Regions from separate parts of the Peribacillus sp. NPDC060253 genome, predicted to be linked through region 3. Evidence: riboswitches for the same ligand, from Rfam matches in the RefSeq annotation. Region 3 holds a riboswitch; each other region holds the start of a gene.
What was found. A riboswitch is a leader RNA that binds a small molecule or an ion and turns the genes downstream of it on or off. The one in region 3 is predicted to bind glycine.
Positions count from the first base shown of each region.

Region 1: it holds a riboswitch for glycine, as region 3 does, so the genes downstream of both, gcvT (glycine cleavage system aminomethyltransferase GcvT) here and ACFWE9_RS21700 (amino acid permease) in region 3, are expected to answer to the same signal.
Region 2: it holds a riboswitch for glycine, as region 3 does, so the genes downstream of both, ACFWE9_RS18565 (IS6 family transposase) here and ACFWE9_RS21700 (amino acid permease) in region 3, are expected to answer to the same signal.

Region 1 covers NZ_JBHXAS010000002.1:110,442-115,851, forward strand. The annotation lists gene gcvPA (aminomethyl-transferring glycine dehydrogenase subunit GcvPA) at 1-1,315, opposite strand, end outside; gene gcvT (glycine cleavage system aminomethyltransferase GcvT) at 1,333-2,439, opposite strand; glycine riboswitch at 2,572-2,655, opposite strand; glycine riboswitch at 2,659-2,746, opposite strand; gene ACFWE9_RS01295 (DEAD/DEAH box helicase) at 3,114-4,802, shown strand; gene ACFWE9_RS01300 (YqhG family protein) at 4,780-5,410, shown strand, end outside.
Region 2 covers NZ_JBHXAS010000078.1:17,854-23,263, reverse strand. The annotation lists gene speB (agmatinase) at 1-781, shown strand, start outside; glycine riboswitch at 972-1,071, shown strand; partial or broken gene ACFWE9_RS18565 (IS6 family transposase) at 1,568-1,727, shown strand; gene ACFWE9_RS18560 (ROK family protein) at 2,164-3,369, opposite strand; gene uxaC (glucuronate isomerase) at 3,607-5,010, shown strand; gene ACFWE9_RS18550 (glycoside-pentoside-hexuronide (GPH):cation symporter) at 5,161-5,410, shown strand, end outside.
Region 3 covers NZ_JBHXAS010000115.1:11,488-14,249, reverse strand. The annotation lists partial or broken gene ACFWE9_RS21710 (NAD(P)-binding domain-containing protein) at 17-130, shown strand; gene ACFWE9_RS21705 (hypothetical protein) at 157-384, shown strand; glycine riboswitch at 666-765, shown strand; glycine riboswitch at 769-825, shown strand; gene ACFWE9_RS21700 (amino acid permease) at 1,181-2,560, shown strand.

The sequences.
Region 1 (5,410 bases), on a different contig from region 3:
GTGCATCAATTTCTTCTTTTGTTCTAAGTTCCGTTACTGCGACAAGCATATGGTCTTTCAGCTCAGGATAAACGGTACCTAAATCAAAGCCGCCGATCATTCCTTTTTCAAATAAGTTTTTATTGATTTCTGAAAACGAAGAAGGAAGTTTAATCACAAATTCATTAAACGATGGACCATCAAACATCAGTTCTATCCCTTTTTCCTTAATAGCTTTTTTTGCATAATGTGCTTTTTGAATATTTTGCACGGCCATTTCTTTGACTCCCTTTTTCCCAAGCGCGGTCATTGCAACAGAAGCTGCCAAGGCATTCAAAGCTTGGTTGGAACAAATATTGGACGTGGCCTTATCACGGCGAATATGCTGTTCACGTGCTTGGAGCGTCAGCACAAATCCCCTTTTTCCATCTTCATCCACCGTTTGACCGACGAGACGGCCCGGCACTTTGCGAACAAGTTTATTCGTGACTGCAAAATATCCACAATGGGGGCCACCAAAAGCAGCTGGAATGCCGAATGGCTGGGCATCTCCTGTTACGATATCTGCGCCGAGTGTACCTGGTGATGTCAAGGCTCCCAGTGCAAGCGGGTTACTGGAAACGATAAACATGGACTTAACGCCATGAATGATTTCTTCCATTTCGTTCAATGGTTCGATGCGTCCAAAAAAGTTAGGATATTGCACAATCACTCCCGCAACGTCCTCATTGGCCAATTCCCTTAAAGCAGCCATATCCGTCACACCGTCTTTATAAGGAATTTCGATCACTTCAACGCGTTGGCCTTTTGCATAGGTCTTCACGACTTCCCTCGATTCAGGGTGTACTGCTCCTGAAATGAGAATCTTTTTACGGCGTGTATGGCCTGAAGCTAGCATGGCTGCTTCAGCTAGCGCCGTTCCTCCGTCATACATGGAGGAATTGGCTACATCCATTCCCGTCAATTCACAGATCATCGTTTGATATTCAAAGATGGCCTGCAGCTCCCCCTGTGAAATTTCAGGCTGATAGGGTGTATAAGCCGTATAAAATTCAGAACGTGAAAGAACATGATCGACGATGACTGGTGCATAATGGTCATACACACCCGCGCCAAGGAATGATGCATAGTTTTTAAGATCCGCATTCTTGGCAGCAAGCTTCGATAATTCTTTCATTAGTGCAGGCTCTGATTTAGCTTGTTTGATGTCATATTCTCTTTGAAAGCGAACACTTTCAGGGATATCATTGAAAAGGTCTTCAACAGTAGGTACCCCTATCACTTCTAACATTTCTTTTTTATCTTGCTCTGTCATGGGTAAATAACGATGTTTCATCTAATGACCATTCCCCTCTATTTACGTGGTTTTTTATAAAAAGGTGTTTGTATGATAACGGCTTTCAATCGTTTGGAACGGATTTCCACTTCGACTTCGGCATCCAGTACCGAAAATTCCTTATCGATAAGTACCAATCCAACATTTTTCTTCAATGTTGGAGATTGGGTACCAGTGGTGACCTCGCCAATGACTTTGTCTCCGCTGTAAACCTTATAACCATGACGAGGAATGCCACGGTCAATCATTTCAATTCCTACAAGCTTGCGAGAAGTCCCGTTCTCCTTTTGCTCAGCAAGAACTGCTTTTCCGAAAAAGTCAGCTTCCTTATCCACTTTAACCGCAAAGCCAATCCCGGCCTCTATTGGGGTGATGTCCGCTGAAAGCTCCTGCCCATAAAGCGGCAGTTTTGCTTCAAAACGCAGGGTATCACGGGCACCTAAACCTATCGGTTGTATCCCCTCTTCCTTGCCAGCATCAAGAATTGCCTTCCAAAGGGCCGGGCCATTTTCACTGCGGCTATATATTTCAAAACCATCTTCACCCGTATATCCAGTACGGGATACCATCGTGGAGATACCATTTATCATGACATTTTCCTTGAACTTGAAAAATCCAATTTCACTTAAGGCAGTATTTTCTGATAGTTTTTGCAATATCTTTTCTGCAGATGGTCCTTGAAGTGCTAGCTGTGTATAGTCACTCGATACATTCGTAATTTGGACATCTTCCGAAAGATTAGCTTGCAGCCAATTGAAATCTTTTTCTGTATTCGCTGCATTGACTACTAGCAGGTAATCATCCTCAGCCCTTTTATAAACGATGAGATCGTCTACCGTGCCTCCGTTTTCATAACACATAGCCGTATATTGGGCACCACCCTGTTGCAGCTTTGATACATCATTGGTCATCATCTTCTGTAAAAAAGAAAGGCTTCCAGGACCCTTAACATCCACTTCCCCCATATGGGAAACATCGAATAAACCCGCTTTAGTACGTACGGCTTCATGTTCATCCTTGATACCCGAAAATTGGACAGGAAGTTCCCAGCCGCCAAAATCAATCGTTTTCCCTCCGCATTCACGATAAACCTCAAATAGTGGTGTTCTTTTTAAATTGGTCAAAAAATGACCCCCCTCGGATTTTTTAAAATTTAAATCGGCTTCAAAAAGCTTCTTGTCATACCCATCAGAAATCCTGAGTCATGATGTAAAAAAAGCACAAAAAAGGACAGAGAAAGCCCGTTTGAGCTTTTTCTCTGTCCTGAAACCTGAAAGTTTACCTATATAATAGGTTTTCCCCTTTGGTGGCCATCCCAATACGGGCGGCGCTCTCCAGAGTTGCGTCCAATAAGAGTTCTTTTGCCTGAGAGATTCACTGCTAAGTTTGCTCCTTCGGCGCTACATCCGTAGTCTCTCCCCTTATCTTCACCCGCATATAAATGTCTACCAATGAAAGCAAGTGAATCACTCCCAACCATTAGTAAAGCATCGGAAGCATTTAAAGACCCCACACTCCAAAAACTTTCCGGAACCAATTGAATGATCTCCTTCAGTTATCATGGATAAAGCAGGAGCCTATAGCTCATACTAAGAGCACGCGAACTGCAAAATCGAGATAAAACGATTCATTTTTAGCGTTTGTAAATTAGAATTTTCTAAATATACTTATATCCTACCCTAAGAAACTTATCTCTGCAATATCTTTTGAAGATAAATATTTTTCTTACTTTACATATGTAATGTTCGGATTTTGACCTTATATTAAGGAATTTATGATTTAAGAGGGAGTTATTTCTATGAAAATCAATATATCCTTCAATTCTGAATGGAATGACGAGTTTCTACAAAAGATTGAGAATGATGGTCCATGGGGAAATTGGGAGCTGTATAAGCTGGCTGTTCAAATGGAGGAAAATCTCATCATCCCAGATTTTGAAGGTTTACAGGCGCCCAAGCACCTTCCGCAGTTAACCCCGCTTCCCCACCAATTGGAAGCAGCAAAACAAGTAGTGGAAAAGATGAATGGCAAAGCCATATTAGCCGATGAGGTAGGGCTCGGAAAAACAATCGAGGCTGGCTTGATCCTAAAAGAGTATATGATTAGAGGCCTTGTAAAAAAAGTATTGATCCTTGTACCGGCCTCCCTTGTGACACAATGGGCTTTTGAATTGAATACCAAGTTTCATATTCCAGCAGTCGTTCAGCGAAAAAGTTATGTTTGGGACTCCTGCGATGTGGTCATTTCATCCATAGATACAGCGAAACGCGCTCCACATCGTGATATTATTTTCAATCAGGAATATGACTTCATCATTATTGACGAAGCTCACAAACTTAAAAATAATAAGACGAAGAATTATGAGTTCGTCCAAAATCTGAAAAAGAAATTTTGTTTGCTCCTGACAGCAACTCCGATTCAAAATAAAGTAGAAGAAATTTTTCATCTTGTTTCGTTATTGAAACCAGGACACTTGGGAAATGCCTCACTCTTTTCAGAAAAATATAAAGGGAAAGGAAGGAACATAATTGAAGATGAACACCTAAAGGAACTGGTCAACACTGTTATGATTCGAAATCGGCGGGCCGATACTGGTATTGAATGGACAAAAAGGCATGTGGAAACGATCACCATTGAATTTTCCCCAACTGAACAGGCCTTGTACGACGCCGTTTCCCAATTCAAGCCGATTTCGGATGGATCAAAAGGTAGCGCCTTTTCGGCTCTCACCCTCCAAAGGGAAGCATGCAGCAGCAGAGAGGCGGTTTTTTATACATTAAAGAATATGAAAGCTAAATACGAACAACCTTCGCCTGACTTTTTGGCAAAGCTTGATGATTTATTTACTAAAGTGAATGAAACGGTTCAGAATTCCAAGGCTGAAAAAGCCTTGGAACTGATCAAGAAAATTGATGACAAAGTGATTATCTTTACCGAATACCGGGCCACTCAGCTATATCTGCAATGGTATCTACAACAAAATGGAATTTCCTCAGTCCCTTTCCGAGGCGGTTTTAAGCGTGGAAAGAAAGACTGGATGCGAGAATTATTCCAAAAGAATATACAGGTACTAATTGCAACAGAAGCTGGCGGGGAAGGAATAAATCTTCAGTTTTGTCATCACTTGATTAATTTTGACCTGCCATGGAACCCCATGAGACTTGAGCAAAGAATTGGGCGGATTCATCGGCTTGGTCAGGAAGAAGATGTGATGATTTATAACTTTGCCACGAAAAATACAGTGGAAGAACATATTATGAAGTTACTTTACGAAAAAATTAATTTATTTGAAAAAGTAATTGGTGAATTGGATGATATCCTAACCAAACTGGATATTAGCAACATTGAAGAATATTTAATTGATGTGGTCGGTGAATCCAAGACAGAGGGCGAAATGAAAATCAAGATGGATAATTTTTCGTCGTTAATTCAATTCGCTCAATCGATGAAAGAAGGTGAGGTCCATGCAGCAACAGGAAATTCATGATTTTTTACTAACATACTTTAATGCCAATGATTGTGAAATACTAGAAAATACACCAGCCCACCTAACAGTCCAATTGACGATCGAAATGGATAAAGAATTAATGAACCGTCCCTTTTATTGGCACTATCTAGAAAAAACAGGTGGCATTCCGAATCCAGCCAAGATTACTTTCATTACCAATCCAGAACAAGCTCCACCAGATTTGAAGGGAGAAATGATTCATTTTGGATCTCCTCGCCTACATCAGATCATTCAATCAACAAAAAAGCTTGCAGGGTATACTCGGCTTTTTGAGAATACAACTCAATCAAAAGGTGGGAATAATCCATTGTACCCCTGGCTAACCATGAATGTGAAGATATCTTATCAATGCGATCGTAAAAAAGATACCTTTATGTCGATCGGATTGAATTTAATCTCAGGCGAGATCATGGAAGGTTTTCACCATCGGGTTTTACCGGTTAAGGTCACCCCAAAAATACCGGATTACTCCTATACACTTTCACCGCTAATCATGCCAAAGAGTGGATTGGCAAGACTGGATACATACATCAGAAGAAGTTTCGAAGGGGATGACCATTCTTGGGCGGAAGAAGCCATATTGCGCT
Region 2 (5,410 bases), on a different contig from region 3:
TGATATTGAAAATGATATCATGTATCTTGGCCCGAAATGGAAAGTCGTTGATTGCGGCGATGTAGACATTGTACATGGGGATATGATGCAATCCCATGATAATACGGAAGAAGCCATTAGAAAAATCGTTTCAAAAGGTGCAATGCCGGTTGTTTTAGGTGGAGATCATTCCATTACAATTCCAGTAGGAAAGGGATTGGGTGAACTCGGGCCCTTTCATGTGATCCAGATTGATGCGCATTTAGACTGGGCAGATCACCGTTCAGGAATGCGGGTTGGACATGGAAGCTGCATCCGCCGCTTATCTGAAATGAATCATGTTCAAAAGATTTTCCAATTGGGAATTCGTGGAATCAGCAGCAGTATAAAAGAAGATGTCGATGCTGCCAGAGAATACGGAAGTGTCATCTTGTCTCCACGTCAAATGAGAAAGATGGGATTTGAACAGGTTCTGGAACTTATTCCAGCAGGTGAAAAATATTATATTACCATGGACATTGATGGCCTCGACCCATCGATCGCCCCTGCGACAGGCACACCTTCTCCTGGAGGCCTGCTTTATGATGAAGTCAACGAAATACTCCATGGGATTGCAAAAAGAGGAGAAGTAATCGGTTTTGATATGGTAGAAGTAGCTACTCCTTACGATCATGCGGGAATAACTGGACAAGTGGCAGCGCGCCTCTCATTAGACTTGCTTAGTTATGTTTTAAAAGAAAAAGAGAAAAACCAGGCTGCAATCAGCGATTATCAAGAGCAGAACTTCATAAAGAAGCATTAGTCTGTTAAATTTGAAAGCATTTGCTGATATAAAGTGATTTTCCTCCGTGTTATCTTTTCTTAGTTTCCTGAATAGGTATAAATAAAGAGGCGATTCCATAAAAAACACATAAGTAAATAATGTACAATCACCGAAGGAGCATGTTCCCAAAAAAACTTGGAACAAATCTCTCAGGTAAAGAACCACAATGAGACGCAACTCTTGAGAGAGCGTTTATAAAACGCCACCTAAGGGGAAGACTCTTTTTAGCATAGAGTTAAACTCTCAGGTAAAAGGACAGAGAAGGGAATGTTGCCATTACCTTCTCTGTCCTTTTTTGCGTGCAAAAACAGGGAACATGATATGGAGTGGCAGCAGCTATCTAAAAAAGAGGAAATAAGAATGAGTTTGCAGAAGAATGATTAAACCATTTTTGAAGCAATTGAAAGCGAAAGGCAGCGGCAACATCCAACATTAGAGTTGATCGCATCAGAAAACTTCGTCAGCCAAGATGAACGAACGGGCTTTGCCTCTCTAAAAATACCGTCCATTGGTGCATTAACCTGGAATGAAGATGGAGTTTAACATCTTCACCGACAAATGCTTTCCCTGTACGGGTAGTTCCAGGCATAACTTTCTTGATTATGTGTAAACATTTGATGCAGCCTGTTACTGCTAAAAAAATAAGAGAACCCCTTTGATCAAATGCCAGGCCATCTAACCACAGCATAAAATCATCCGATATGAACTTTCAGAATTTATCATTTTCTTCCATGTATATTCCGATTCCCTTGCCTTCAAGTATAGTACCTGTATCGTACAGTGGATTCCGAAGGTTAATGTTATCTAAGTGAATTCAGTGATAAACAAGCAGCCAAACGCTTTCTCAAGAAAGCATTGGCTTTATCGTATGTGTCCAGACGCCTGTCATAACAGTGGAAAAAACCACGCGTATCCTGTAGCCATTTAGTAGTTAAAAGATAGGGGAGAAGTCTGTTCAAAATCAGGTGAATTGTATCCACGAGCTGTTTGGATTAACCGCATAAAGTAGCATTCCGTTAGAAATCCTATTAGTTTTTTCAAATTCACATTATGTTTGCACCAGAACCAAATCCCATTAATTGAATCTTTTCTTCTTTTGTAAGTGTGGTCAAACGTACGTTCTTTTTTGGGTTATTGATTATTTGTGAATTTTTAAAAATAATAGAATTGGAAATTCTTATTGAAGGGAGACTTTATCTCAACTTCTAGATTAAGGGCTGTTCAGCAGCTAAAATTTAGGTTTAAGAGTAAATATCTGGGAATAAAAACCATAAAGCTTTTTTACTAAAGCTTTATGGTTTTTATAGCTGTTAGGAAAGCATCAGCCTAGTTTTCTGTGAGAAAGAATCCTTAACCTATAACTATTTGACAGACATATTATTCAGTGAATGAATATGTTCTATTGATTCAGGATATACAAAGTTAGGCATCGTAATTTCAAGAAAATTCTTAATCACCAATGCACACGCACCCAATTCACATGCTTTTTTTCCAATTGAGGATATTAATAATTCTCGATAATGAATTGTGGAGGAAGAAAGATTTTTCTTAATTTCATTTATAGAATCTGGGTATAGAGAAAGTAATTCACTATCAATTATTAGAACTTCAGGGTTATATATGTTGATGATATTATTCAAACCGATTGAAATATAATAGATGAAGTTTTCCATTTGTCTATGTAGTTCAGTATCGTTTTGATTAAGCCATTCTTCAATATGTTTATAAGTTATAGTACTAACTTGTTTTTCTTTAGAAAGTTGTGTTAAAAAGATTGACTCAGAAGCATATCTTTCCCAGCAGCCTTTGTTCCCACAAGCACAAAGGTCTCCTCCTGGTTGGATAATCATATGACCAATCTCTCCAGCATAGCCATCATGTCCTTTAGATAATTTGTTATTTATTACTATACCAAGGCCTATACCTGATCGAAGTGTTATGCATACCAAATTATCTGATTTATGAAATGTGTAGGCTCGTTCAGCAAAAGCTGAAAGATTTGCATTATTTTCAAGATATACGTTAACGTTTAACTCTTTTTCTAAATCATTCTTTAAGTCCACATCATACCAGTTTAACCGAGGAATATAATGAATGAGTTCATCTGTAGAGACAAGACCATGAATTGAAATTGCTACACCAATAAGTCCGTATCTAGACTTAAGGCATTCATTTTTATATTTATTAATTTTTTCAACTAGTATATCAAAGATATCCGAATAACTTGTCGTATGTATTTTAATAGTATCTGACGAAACAGGATGACCAAGAAGGTTAGAAAGAGTGAAAGAGATTTGACTATAATCTAAATCAATACCTAATGCATATCCTGCTGCTCCATTTAAAGATAGCATTATAGGTTTTCTTCCAACTTTTGAATGATCCTGCTGTGTCTCAATAATAATATCTTCATCAATTAAGCTTGCAATCTGTACTGAAATAGTGGCTTTTGTTAATGTTGTAATCTTAGACAATTCTGCCCTTGAAATTATTCCTGCTTCTACAATTTTACTAATAATTAAAGATCGATTTAATTTCCTGATATAAGCTGCATCACCAGTAGGCATAAATGTGTCCTCCAAATCTTAACTGACATTGTTCTTTATTATAGCATTTTCATTTGAAAAATATTGACTCTTAAATTAAAGAATTTTAATTGACTGAATTTTATAAACATGATAAATTATTTCTTATAATTAATTAGTTTACTAGTCGAACAAATTAAATTAACCAAAAATGAAAGTGTTTACATTGAGAGTTTTAATCTTATAAATTTGATTTTATTCCCCTAGGAGGAAAATAATATGAAATATTTTTTAGGAGACGATTTCTTACTTTCCACACCTACAGCAGTTCAGTTATATAAAAATACAGCAAAAGAAATGCCAATCTTTGATTTTCACTGCCATTTAGATCCAAAAGAAATTTTTGAGAATAAACATTATGAAAACCTTACTCAACTATGGTTAGCAGGCGATCACTACAAGTGGAGAACGATGCGAATGAATGGTATAGGGGAGCATTTTATAACAGGAGAAGCTAGTGATTGGGAAAAGTTTTTTGCTTGGTCTCAGACGGTACCATATTTAATTGGAAATCCACTTTACCATTGGACTCATATGGAATTAAAGAGCTTTTTTGACATTGATAAAAGACTTAGTCCCGATACCGCGCTGGAAATTTGGGAAGAATGCAATAAAAAATTACAAGATACGGAGTTTACACCGCAATCTTTTATTAAGAAATCTAATGTGCAATTTATTGGTACTACAGACGACCCTATATCTACTCTTGAATACCACCAATTATTAAACCATGATTCTACGTTTAAAACAAAGGTTGTACCAACCTTTCGACCTGATGGAGCACTGTTTATTGAACGTCCAACTTTTCAAGATTGGTTAAAGAATCTAGAGCAAGTAGTTCATCAACGAGTGACATCTATTGCAGAATTAATTAAAGGACTTCAATACCGAGTTGACTTTTTTCATGAAAATGGAGGCAGGGCAGCCGATCATGATATTCCTTACATGGAGTATAAAGAAGTAACTCTAGCAGAGGCAGAAACAATTTTTACAAAACGTATGAATGGAGAGTCGCTTTCACAAGAAGAATTGATCAAGTATCGATCTTTTCTTCTAAAAGAACTAGGGAAAATGTACGCTCAAAAACAATGGGTGATGCAATTACATATTGGGGCTATGCGAAATAATAATACAAAAATGAAAAATCTTTTGGGCTCGGATACAGGGTTTGATTCAATTGGAGAAGCAAACATCGCACGAGGATTATCGCATCTTCTTGATGCGCTTGACCAAGAAGATGCGTTGCCAAGAGTCGTATTATTTAATTTAAATCCTAAAGACAATCCGGTATTAGCCTCCATGATGGGGAATTTCTATGAAGAAGGCGTTCCAGGAAAAGTTCAGCTTGGTACAGCTTGGTGGTTTAACGACCACATTGATGGAATAGAGAAACAAATGAAAGATTTGGCTAACGTCGGGTTACTTAGTCATTTTATTGGTATGCTGACAGATTCTCGCAGCTTTCTTTCCTATGAAAGACATGATTATTTCCGTCGGATCCTATGCAGCCTAATCGGGAAATGGGTAGAACAAGGAAGGGTTCCAAACGATAATGTGCTTCTTCAAACACTGATTGAAAATATTTCCTATTACAATGCAGAGAAATACTTTTTACAGCGTTAATACAGGAATGCTCTTTTTGCTTATGAAAGATATTGTAAGTATCAAAGGGGGTGATAGTGCTTAAGGGTTAAAATAAACACTATTTCTGCTTCTTTATGAAAAGGTTTACAATACAGGGGTTATATATGGGAGAAAGAAGGGGATGGTTATATGGGATTACCAGTGGTTCCGGTTAAAAAGACAGCGGTCACCGCTTCTAAAAAGCTCACTTTTAAAGAAAAGTTGTCTTACGGTTTTGGTGATATTGGTAACGGCCTTATGTTTGATATGGGACAGTTATACCTTCTGAAATTTTATACAGATGTTTTAGGAATCTCCGCTTACTGGGGAGGATTGGTGTTTTTAATTTCTAAAATCTTCGATGCATTTGCAGATACAAGTGTTGGTGCATTTGTAGATT
Region 3 (2,762 bases):
AATTAAGAAGGGACGAATGGACCATGGCGAAACAACAATCGGTGTGATAGGTTTAGCCGTAATGGGTAAAAGTCTAGCGTTAAATATTGAAAGTCGAGGTTATTCTATTTCTGTTTACAATCGTCCGTCTGAACTGTAAAGGGGGTATGAACTAAAATGAGTAAGGAAAAGAAAATCAAGCTAAAGAAGCCAAAGAAGTGGTGGGTATGGGTTCTAGCCATTATCCTCATTGCTAATATAGCAAGTGGTTGGGACAAAGAGGAAGTTGCTAAAGAAGAGAAGGAGGGTGCCTCTAAGCAATCCATACTGCTGCAAGGATTCTCGCGAGTCTCGCAATACTTCAATTTTCTCTTTTTCCATACATCAATTGTGTTAAAAATATAGACATTATATCCTTTCCCATCTTTAGATTTAGAAGTATTTTCAATGGACAAAAATGCCTAAATCCTTCGTTTTTCTCAGCATCCGTTCAAAAGTGGGTCGGTTTGCACCTACGATTCAACAAATTTGATTTTGTAAGTTAATAACTTCTAATTTATGAACTGTCAGAAAAATCGATATCGTCTATGTTTAAATTTCAGAAAATAAGCATTTTTCAGATAGTTATTGTAATTTCCATTAAAACCCGTTAAGATACAACTATTAAAGCAACTTTATATCAGCGGATGATGATTGTGGGAGAGACTAAACGTTGTTTAGCACCGAAGGAGCAAACCCTAAAAAGCAGGGAACTAATCTCTCAGGTAAAAGGACTACAATTGGACGCGTCTCTGGAGAGAGCCACAGGCCACCGAAGGAGTTAAACTCTCAGGTAAAAGGACAGAGGAAGATAGGAAGACCCCCCTATCTTTCCTTTGTCCTTTTTTGTATTTGGAAAGATAAAAAAAAGGAAAAAGAGAGGAGTATGCATTGAAATTTGTTAAAAAAAGAGTCAATCTATTGAATTCAACGATTAATGCACTATGTTTTTTCGCAAGATTGGCAGATTAGAAAAAAATTTAAAAAGGAACAGAATATGAATCTGTTATGAAAAAAATCTATATCTTGCACCTATTAAAGAAAGCGCTTACACGAGTGGGGTCATTCTCCCAGTACCTAATTATTTAACCCATTGAAGGATTGACCCTTTAGTCAGGAAAAAATCATAAATAGCCTATAAAACTAGAAAGTGGGAAATCGCATGCAGGAACAAAAGTTAGAGAGAGGCCTAAAAAACAGACATGTACAACTCATCGCTATTGGTGGGGCAATCGGAACGGGATTATTTCTTGGGGCAGGAAAATCTATTCATTTAGCAGGACCATCAATTTTATTTGCTTACATGATTACAGGCGTCATTTGCTTTTTAATCATGCGCGCACTTGGAGAATTACTCTTATCCAATTTGAACTATCATTCTTTTGTTGACTTTGTAAGAGAATATTTAGGTAATATGGCAGCATTTATAACTGGGTGGACCTACTGGTTTTGCTGGATTTCAATTGCAATGGCAGACTTAACAGCAGTTGGTCTTTATACCCAGTATTGGTTTCCCTCTGTACCACAGTGGATGCCAGGATTATTTGCGCTTGTCATTTTGCTATTTATGAATCTTGCAACCGTAAAACTTTTTGGCGAAATGGAATTCTGGTTCGCATTAATTAAAGTCATCGCTATTCTAGCACTAATTGTTATCGGTATTTTCATGATTATTAAAGGCTTTTCCACAGATTCAGGCGTAGCCAGTTTCACGAATCTATGGAGCCACGAAGGAATGTTCCCAAATGGAATAAATGGCTTTATCCTCTCATTCCAGATGGTAGTGTTTGCGTTTGTTGGTATTGAACTTGTAGGACTTACAGCTGGTGAGACAGAAAATCCAGAAAAAGTTATCCCAAAAGCAATCAATAATATTCCTATTCGGATAATAATTTTCTACATTGGCGCACTTATTGTCATTATGAGTGTTTATCCGTGGAACGCAATCATCCCATCGGAAAGCCCATTCGTCCAAGTATTCGTGGCTGTTGGTATCGCTGCGGCTGCTGGTATCGTCAATTTTGTCGTCCTAACATCAGCTGCTTCAGCATGTAATAGCGCAATCTTCAGTACAAGCCGGATGGTATACTCACTTGCCAAAGATAAAAATGCACCTGTGCCATTTGCAAAACTTAATGCCCGTAAAGTACCTGCCAATGCATTGGCCTTTTCAACTGTCGTCATTCTAATTTCCGTTGTATTGAACTATTTAATGCCAGAAGGAGTATTTACGTTAATTACAAGTATTTCTACAGTATGTTTCATTTTTATTTGGGGAGTTACTGTCATCAGTCATTTAAAATACCGCAAAACAAGGCCAGATCTAGCGAAAATGAACAAATTTAAATTACCACTTTATCCAATTTCTAATTATTTGATCCTTGCTTTCCTAGTGTTCGTACTTGTTGTGCTTGCCCTTTCGGAGGATACTCGTGTTGCCTTGTTCGTAACTCCTATTTGGTTTATTATGCTGATTGCGATTTATAAGATGCGGAAAACGGAGGTAGATCATTCGAATCAGAGGAAGGCAGCGGGAAATTAAGTGGCAATCTGCCCGCATTAATAAGCAACCATTAAGATATCTGAATGATCATATTTTGATGAGAAAAAGATTATTTTAGAATAGTTTTGTTAGCGCTTTCAAAAATGCTTGACATAATTAGCCACAACTACTATTCTAAATTTACCAAATTGAATAAGCGGATGACAGTTGTGGGAGAGTGCAATGCGACACAAGCCACCGA